Regions from separate parts of the Mesorhizobium sp. INR15 genome, predicted to be linked through region 1. Evidence: predicted binding sites of a transcription regulator. Region 1 holds the regulator's gene; the other holds the start of a gene.
The links. The regulator LexA, encoded in region 1, represses DNA repair genes until DNA is damaged. The targets are predictions, from matches to a motif close to TGTTCNNNNTGTGTTCNG.
Positions count from the first base shown of each region.

Region 1 (4,423 bases):
CACAGCGAAGACAACAACGCGAGCAAGTACACCGCGCGTGCCGGCAGCTTGAAGACGGTCGGCAAATGAGCTCAACGCTCCCGCGCCGCCCGACACTCGAGGAGATTGGCGCGGCTCGCGACCGGCTGGCCGCGTCGTTGCCACGGACACCGCTGCTGCGTGTCGATCTTGGCGGGACCGACCAACGGATATTCCTAAAGCTTGAGACCCTGTCGCCCATAGGCGCCTTCAAGATCAGGCCGGCGCTGAATGCTCTGCTTTCCCGCGACGCCGATGCGCTACGGCATGGCGTCGCCACGATCAGTTCGGGCAACATGGCCTATGGAATGGCCTGGGCCGCAAGGGCGCTTGGCGTTCCAATGGCCGCCTACATGTATGCGGACGCGCCCCAGACCAAGATCGATGGAGTCCGCCGCCTTGGTGGCGAGGTGCGTTTCATTTCGCACGAGACCTGGTGGCGATACATCACCGGGATTGAGCGTCCGGATATCGCTGAACTCCTCATAAATCCCGTCACCGATCAGGCGGTACTGGCGGGAAATGGCACCATCGGCCTGGAGATCGTCGAAGACCTGCCGGAAGTCGATTGCGTGCTGACGCCCTACGGCGGCGGCAGCATGACAACCGGGGTCGCCAGCGCGGTCAAGGCATTGCGGCGCGACGCGAAAGTCTTCGCGGTCGAAGACGAAAACGCGGCGCCGGTCACCGCCGCCCTGGCGGCCGGGCGCATTGTCGATATCAAGACGCAGCCCTCCTTCATCAAGAGCATCGGTGGGCCGTCGCTGGTGCCTGAACTATGGCCTTTGGCAAACCAGCTTATCGACGGCGCTATTACCGTCAGCCTTCAGCAGGTGACGGAAGCAATGCGGCTGCTGTTTTCGAAAGCGAAGCTCGTGGCCGAAGGTGCCGGGGCGGCGTCACTGGCCGCCGCTCTTTGCAGCGAGCAGGCAACTGGCAACATCGTCTGTGTCATCTCCGGTGGCAACATCGATGCTGGCGCCTATGCGCAGGTCTTGGCCGGGGAAGTCCCACCGGCGTGATGTTGGCGCCGACCCACCCGTGGTTGGCATTTTGGCTTCGTTTCGTTCACGGCAAATGGCAAGTCAGCAAAGGTCGACATATCCGTCTTGGGCACCTGTCCATGACTGGTGCCAGGATTCGCCATGGGATGGGCCACACGCCGTTAACCATAACAATTTCAACGCTGGAAAGCATGCGCCAGCGGCGTGAAATGAGCCGTGGCGAAGCGGCACGGTGCCGACAATAATTTCAGCCGTCTTAACAAATTCATTAAACTTTAAACAGTTGCGGAACACAACTGGAACAGATAGTGTTTGTTCTGGGTTTGTTTTTCCGATTCTGGTTTCAGAACTCCTGGGGGCTGCCATGCTGACGCGCAAGCAACATGAATTGCTGATGTTCATTCATGAACGCCTGAAGGAAAGCGGCATTCCCCCATCCTTCGACGAGATGAAGGAGGCGCTCGATCTTGCCTCCAAGTCCGGCATTCACCGGCTGATCACGGCGCTGGAAGAACGCGGCTTCATTCGCCGGCTGCCCAATCGTGCCCGTGCTCTCGAAGTGCTGCGGCTGCCCGACTCGATCGCACCCGGCCTCAACGCGGCGCGCAAGTTTTCGCCCAGCGTCATTCAGGGCGGCGGTGGTCAGGGCAGCCTCGGCCGGCAGATCAAACCAGCTCCTTCGCGCATGCCTTCGGCCGGCAATGACGATGACGCGGTCTCAGCCGTATCCATCCCGGTGATGGGCCGTATCGCCGCCGGTGTGCCGATTGATGCCATCCAGCACCAGACGCATTCGATCTCGGTGCCGCCGGACATGATCATGGGCGGCGAGCACTATGCGCTGGAGGTCAAGGGCGACTCGATGATCGAGGCCGGTATTTTCGACGGCGACACAGTCATCATCCGCAACGCCGACACCGCAAGCCCGGGCGAGATCATCGTGGCACTGGTGGACGAAGAAGAGGCAACGCTAAAGCGGTTCCGCCGCAAGGGCGCTTCGATTGCGCTTGAAGCCGCCAATCCTGCCTATGAGACCCGCATCTTCGGGCCAGACCGGGTCAAGGTGCAAGGCAAGCTCGTGGGGTTGATCCGGCGTTATTGAGCCTGAGGCGCTGCCTGTTTCTCCGGCTTGACGTAGGGCGGCAAGCCTCGCGCTTCCCGTGAGAATTTTCGCTGTTCGTGCCAGGGCCGGTATGGTCTGTCGACGGCGAAGCTGATCCGTGCCGGCGCGGTCGCGGATAGCCTATCGAAGAAGATCGCGGCACTGCCTTTGCGGGCCAGCTGTCTTTTGGTCAGAACGAGTACCAGCGGATTGTGACACGGATCGTAGGCCGTGGCGTCGTTGATGATGATCAGGTCGGCAAACGCACAGGCTCTCCAGGCATCCTTGCGGTCCTCGACATGCGCGATGATCGCGCCGGACGGATGCCGGGCAACGCACACACCGGCCATGCAGTAGAACGGCGCTCCTGACGGCAGATCAGCAGGGTCGATATCGAACTGCGCGTCTTCCTTGCTGAACACCTCCGGCAGGACGATGGTTTCGGATCGCAGCGCGCGTTTCCAGTTGTCGACGGTGAACTCGTTCGGGCGCGGCCGGTTGACGGCGAGTTCGCCGCCGCCGATCGGCAGTGCGACCAGCCGTGCATCCTCGGAGACCAGCACGTCGGGCGTTTCGGCGCCGGAGACCGTCAACAGGCTGGCTAGCGCGAACGGAACGGCTGCTAGCCGCAGCCGGGTCGTCGCCATTGTCGCGATGATCAGGGCAATCGTTGCCAGCAGGACCGACCGCTGCGAAATCAGACCGACGGCATCGACCGGCGAGCGCTCGGAGATCCAGCCGGATACGGCGATCATCGCGGTCAGCCCTTTGCCCATCAAATAGAGGGCGGGCCCATCGAGGCCGAATGGCATCAGCAGCGCGCTGGCGACGGCCAGGAACATCACGATGGACACGATCGGCATGATGGCCAGATTGGCGAACAGGCTGAGCGGCGACACGCGCTGAAAATGCCAGATCGCAAACAGCGCCGTGGCACTGCCGGCGATGATCGAGGTCATCGCCAGACCGCCCATCATCAGCAGGAACTTTCGCGTCAGAAAGCCGGGCAAGGAGCGCCGTGGCGGCGGCGTCCTGGTTTTTCCCGCGCGATAGTCCGACCAGCCGGCATAGGCACCAACCAGGGCCGCGGTTGCAGCAAACGACATCTGGAAGCTCGGACCAACCACCTCGTGCGGCGATATCGCGATGACGGCGATGGCCGAGATCGCCAGATTGCGCATGGTCAGCGCTGCTCGGTCAAACAGGACCGCAATCAACATCACCGCCAGCATGATGAAGCTGCGTTCGGCTGCCACCACCACGCCGGAGACCACAAGATAGGCGGCGATAGAGAAAAGTGCCGCCGCCGCGGCGTATTTCTTGACCGGGCGCCGCGAGGAGAAATCCGGGAACAAGGCGAAAGCGCCGCGCAGCATCGCCATGATGGTGCCGGCGACCAGCGCCATATGCAGCCCTGAGATCGAGATGATGTGATAGATGCCGGTGCGCCGCATCGACTCATTGATCTCTTCAGGAATGCCGGCGCGCACGCCGACGATCAATGCGGCGGCAATTTCACCTTCGGCGCCACCAACAATGCCGCGAATGTGATCGGCGATAGTCTCGCGGGCATTCTCGATCGCCGCGGAAAGCCTGGCGCTGAACGGCATGCCTTGAGACGGAACAACCTGCGGATTGCCGAGGAAAAAGCCGCTGCCGCCAATGCCGGAAAAATAGCTGTCGAAGGAGAAGTCATAGCTCTCCGGCCGCACCGGGCCGGTTGCCGGCAGCAATTTGGCATAGCCGGTGACCTGGGAGCCGGCGACCGTCTCAGCGGGTATTTTCCGCGCCGACAGGCGAACCCGTTCCGGCATGTAGCGCAGCTTCGGCCGCGCGGTCGAAATCACGTCGAGGGTCAGTCGAATACGGCCGTTTGCCATGCGGTCGATCGAGACGACGCGGCCGGTCAGTTGCGTCGATATTTCCGAGCCGAGCATCTGAGTGCCCGCCCGCCATGTCTCGACCTTGGCGGCAAGCATGCCGAGCGCGCACAACAGCGCCGCCACGAAACACAGATTGGTTCTGTGCCAGGAACGCGACGCGAGCGCGCAGACCGCCATCAAGACGACGGCGGCGATAGGCTTTGGAAAATCCGGTTCCGCCGCCAGCGAGAAATAGCCGATGGCTCCGCATGCCAGAAACACCGGCACGAGCAGGAAGGCGATGCCCCGGTCAAGCTCCAGCCCAGCGGCCAGGGCGATACCGTTGCCGACGCGAGGCAAGGAGAACCGGCGCAAAGGCGAACGCAGGCGCGTGACCGCACCGGCCTCGCGGACCGGACCTTGCGTCGGGACATCGG
Region 1 covers NZ_CP045496.1:4,288,394-4,292,816, reverse strand. Annotated here, with positions in the region: gene GA829_RS20850 (GntR family transcriptional regulator) at 1-69, shown strand, start outside; gene GA829_RS20845 (pyridoxal-phosphate dependent enzyme) at 66-1,040, shown strand; gene lexA (transcriptional repressor LexA) at 1,387-2,124, shown strand; gene GA829_RS20835 (ComEC/Rec2 family competence protein) at 2,118-4,423, opposite strand, start outside.

Region 2 (4,423 bases), 3.2 Mb from region 1:
AACGGGCTTGCCCCGCATTTCTGAACTTCGCCCTGCAAAGCGAATTCACCGCGAGGCCAATCTCGGCGTCGGCGAAGACGATCGCCGGGGCATGCCCGCTGAGCTCCAGGACAATCCGCTTCCCACGGGCGCTTGCCAGGTCGGCCAGCCGCGCTCCGAGCGACGCCGGGCCGCTGTATGAGCCTTGCATGATCGCAGGATGGGCGATCAGGTATGGCGCGACCTCCGCTTGGGGGCCGTACACCAGGTTCAGGACGCCGGCGGGCAGGCCGGCATCGGCGAAGGCAACGGCAAGCGCGGCGCAGCTGGCCGGCGCCGCCTCGGGCCCCACAAGAACCACGGAGCAGCCGCTGGCCAGCGCCGCCGACACCTTGCGCGCGGCCTGTCCTAGGGGGAAACTCCATGCCACGAACGCCGCCAACGGTCCGGCCGGCGCGAGTTGGGTGGTCCTTTGGTTGGCGGCCGCCTCGCCCTGGCTCTCATTCGCGAACCAGTCGATCAGGGCCGCAGCGGCCGCCGTCTCGGCGCGAGACTCGGCAAGCGGCTTTCCCTGTTCCATCGTCATGAGATGTGCGATCGGCTCGATGCGTTTGCGCAGCAGATCGGCCGTCCGTGTCAGTATCCGGTGCCGTTCAAGCGCGCTCACCTGCCGCCATATCCAGAACCCTCGCTCGGCGCTGGCCGCGGCTTCGTCCAGGTCCCTCACGCCGGCTGCGGAAAAAGTGCCTATGCGTGTCTCGGTCGCCGGATTCATCACCGGCAAACCGGGCCGCAGTCCTTCTCTCCAACGCCCGTTGATATAGAGCACGGTGTCGGCATAGTCATAGGTCATCATCGCCCCCTCCGGCGGCTATCGAATAGCCAAGCGCCGGTTACCTCCCTCAAGGCACCCGCGGCGGCATCAGCCGCCAGGGTCAACTATGCGACCTGTTCTTTTCGCTAGTTTTTCCGCACTGTTACACGTTGTTTCCGGATTGTTTCCCGAGCCATTGTGCGATCGGAAAGGCACGCTGGACCAACCAATGCCACGGGTGCCGGCTCTCGGTGGTGCGGTATCGAGACGTCGCGGATCGATGGTTTCTATGCCGCCTGCGCCACCCGCTCCGAACTCATGCGATAAGAAATCGCCTCCGCCAGATGGATGCGGCCGACGGTTTCGCTGGCATCGAGGTCGGCCAGCGTTCGCGCGACTTTCAGCACGCGATGGTAGGCACGCGCGGAAAAGCCGAGTTTCTCGCTGGCGTCGCGAAGCAGGGCCAGGCCGGCGGCATCCGGCATGGCGATCGTCTCGATGACAGCCGGCGAGCAATGCGCGTTGGTGGTGGCTGTGGTTACGCCGAGCGCTTCGAAGCGCTCGCGCTGGATATTTCTGGCGCGCGCCACGCGCAGCGCCACGTCAGCACTTTTCTCCGCCCGATCAGGCCGGATCAGGTCGCTGGCCGAAACCGCCGGCACTTCGATGCGCAGATCGATACGGTCGAGCAGCGGGCCGGAAATGCGCGCCTGGTAGTCGGTGCGGCAGCGTTCGCCGCGCACGCAGCGATAGCCCGGTTCGCCGGCCATGCCGCAGCGGCATGGGTTCATCGCCGCGACCAGCTGGATGCGGGCCGGATAAGTGACGCGGTAATTGACGCGGGCGATCATGCAGTCGCCGGTTTCCAGCGGCTGGCGCAGCGCGTCGAGCGTCTGCGGCGTGAATTCGGGAAACTCGTCGAGGAACAGCACGCCGTGATGGGCAAGCGACACCTCGCCCGGACGCGCCCTGAGGCCTCCGCCGACCATCGCCGCCATCGATACCGAATGGTGTGGCGCGCGGAACGGCCGCCGGTCGGTCAGCTTGCCCTCGCCGAGTTCGCCCGCGACGGAAGCGATCATCGAGACTTCCAGAAGCTCCTTCGGCGCCAGCGGCGGCAGGATTGACGGCAGCCGCTGCGCCAGCATCGATTTGCCGGATCCCGGCGGGCCGACCATGAGGAGATTGTGGCCGCCGGCCGCGGCCACTTCCAGCGCCCGCTTCGCAGTCTCCTGGCCCTTGATCTCGCAGAGATCGGGCAGGTCGCGTGCCGAGGCATGAATACCGGCTTCCGGCCGTGACAGCACCTGCGTGCCGCGAAAATGATTGGCGATGGCAATCAAGCTGCGTGGCGCCAGAATGTCGAAGTCCCGTCCCGCCCATGCCGCCTCCGGCCCGCAGGCGAAGGGGCAGATCAGGCCCTTGCCCTCGGCATTGGCGCCGATCGCCGCAGGCAGTGCACCGGCAACCGCGGCGATGGTGCCGTCGAGCGACAACTCGCCCAGCACGACATAGTTGGCCAGCATGTCGCCCGGAATGGCGCCAAGTGCCGCCATCAGGCCAAGCGCGATGGGCAGGTCATAGTGGCTGCCTTCCTTCGGCAGGTCGGCGGGCGCCAGATTGACGGTGACCTTCTTGGACGGCATCGACAGGCCCGAGGCATGCAGTGCCGCCTGTACCCGCTCGCGGCTTTCGGCCACCGCTTTGTCGGCGAGGCCAACGATGTGCATGTTGACCTTGCCGGGCGCGATCATCACCTGCACGTCGACCGGCACGGCCTCGATGCCCTGGAAAGCCACCGTGCGAACCCGCGCCACCATTTTTCTGCCCCCGGATGCCGGCTCGCTCACGCCCGATGCGACCGGGCCGTGAGCGATGTCATCGGAGACAACCATAGATTTTCGAATTGTTCAAGAACAATAAGGGAACAAAATCGGCAAGTATTACGGCTTAGCGGCCAGGAAGGTGTCCCCTCGGTGGTCATGTCTGCCGACGCGGAACGCGTGCGAGAGAAGCTCCATGCCAGCCCTCCATAAGTGCCGCGAAGTCGTCCTAGCACCCAGAGCCTCCGCCGGCACGCTCATCTTTCTCTCCCATCGTGTCAGTTAGATCCCCTGAAGCGGAACCGCTATGCGCGGAGCACATCACGCTCAACGGATGCTGCCGTAAGGTGCGTGGCCGTCGAGCAGGCCGATGTCGCGCTTGAAATGATCCGACAGTGCGTTCTGGTCGAACCTGCGCGGCCTTGGCCGAAAGGGGGCGGCGAAAAAGTCGAGGATCAGACGGCGAGGCGTCGTGTGATGTGCTGTGGTGCTCATGGCCATGTCCTTTCGTGTCTGGTTGATGGCAGGAGTGTGCACCGATGCAGCCTTGGTTTCCAATCGAACATCGCGTATCATGCATCAGGAGGATTGATGCGTCATGAGCTTTGAACTGCCGCCTTTGGGCGCGATCAGGGTGTTTGAAGCGACCGCGCGGTTGGGCAGCTTTACCAAGGCGGCCGAAGAACTCGGCATGACCCAGTCGGCGGCAAGCTATCAGATCAAGGTTTTGGAAGAGCGCGCGGGAACGCCGCTTTTCATAAGGAAAACAAGGCAGATTGCCCTGACCGAGGCTGGCGAACAACTGGCGCCGCACGCCACGGGCGCGTTCTCGGCACTGGCTGATGCGTGGGTGGCAACGAAGGGCGGCGCCAGCGGCGTGCTCTCCGTCACCACCATCCAGACATTCGCCTCGAATTGGCTGGCGGTGCGCCTCGGAGCATTCCAGCTGATGCATCCGGATCTGGCGGTGAAGGTCGATACGTCGTCCCGTATGGCCGATTTCGTGCGCGATGGCATGGATATCGGCATTCGGACCGGAACCGGCAAATGGCCCGGCCTGACAGCGCATTATCTGTTCAAGGCCGACTACACGCCGATGCTCAGCCCAAGGCTGGCCGCGAGCGTAGGAGGCATCCGCCACCCCGAGGATCTTTACAAGGTCGCGCTATGCTGCGCTGACGACCCCTGGTGGAAGATCTGGTTCGAAGCCGCCGGCGTCCCCTTCGATCCCAGCCGCGTCATCGCCGGCCCGGCACTGGGCACGCAGGCCTATGATGCGATGGCCGCGCTGACCGATCAGGGCGCAGCCATCCTCACCCGCAACCTCTACACGGCATTGCTGGCGACGGGACAGCTGATACAGCCATTCGAGACCCTGGGGTCCGATGGCGACGGCTACTGGCTCGTGCATTCGGAGAGCCGCCGCAACACGCCGAAGATCAAGCTTTTCCGCGACTGGGTGCTGGCCGAGACGGCGGGCATCCGCGAGCAGGAAAGGCAGCGGCCCTGAAGGGCGCTGGCGCGTGCCACCCAAACCTTGGCGATCACTTGATCAAAACAGGAACATCGGGTGAACCGTCGGCTCCCTGGGTCGCGCCCGGGTTGTACCCGGCTGCAAAAACGGAACAGGGTTAATACAAAATGAAAACGGATTACGTCCGCTTGGCTTCCACCGCATCCCAGAACAGGCTGGCAATGTCGGCGCCGCCGAAGCGGGCGACTTCGCGCACGCCGGTCGGCGAGGTCACGTTGATCTCGGTCATGTAGTCGCCGATCACATCGATGCCGACGAGGACGAAGCCACGCT
Region 2 covers NZ_CP045496.1:871,065-875,487, reverse strand. Annotated here, with positions in the region: gene GA829_RS04045 (aldehyde dehydrogenase family protein) at 1-835, opposite strand, end outside; gene GA829_RS04040 (YifB family Mg chelatase-like AAA ATPase) at 1,081-2,613, opposite strand; gene GA829_RS04035 (hypothetical protein) at 2,944-3,111, opposite strand; gene GA829_RS04030 (LysR substrate-binding domain-containing protein) at 3,215-4,126, shown strand; gene gshB (glutathione synthase) at 4,269-4,423, opposite strand, start outside.
Region 2: a site for LexA is predicted at 2,706-2,723, ahead of GA829_RS04040 (YifB family Mg chelatase-like AAA ATPase). Genes of this name have one in related genera too.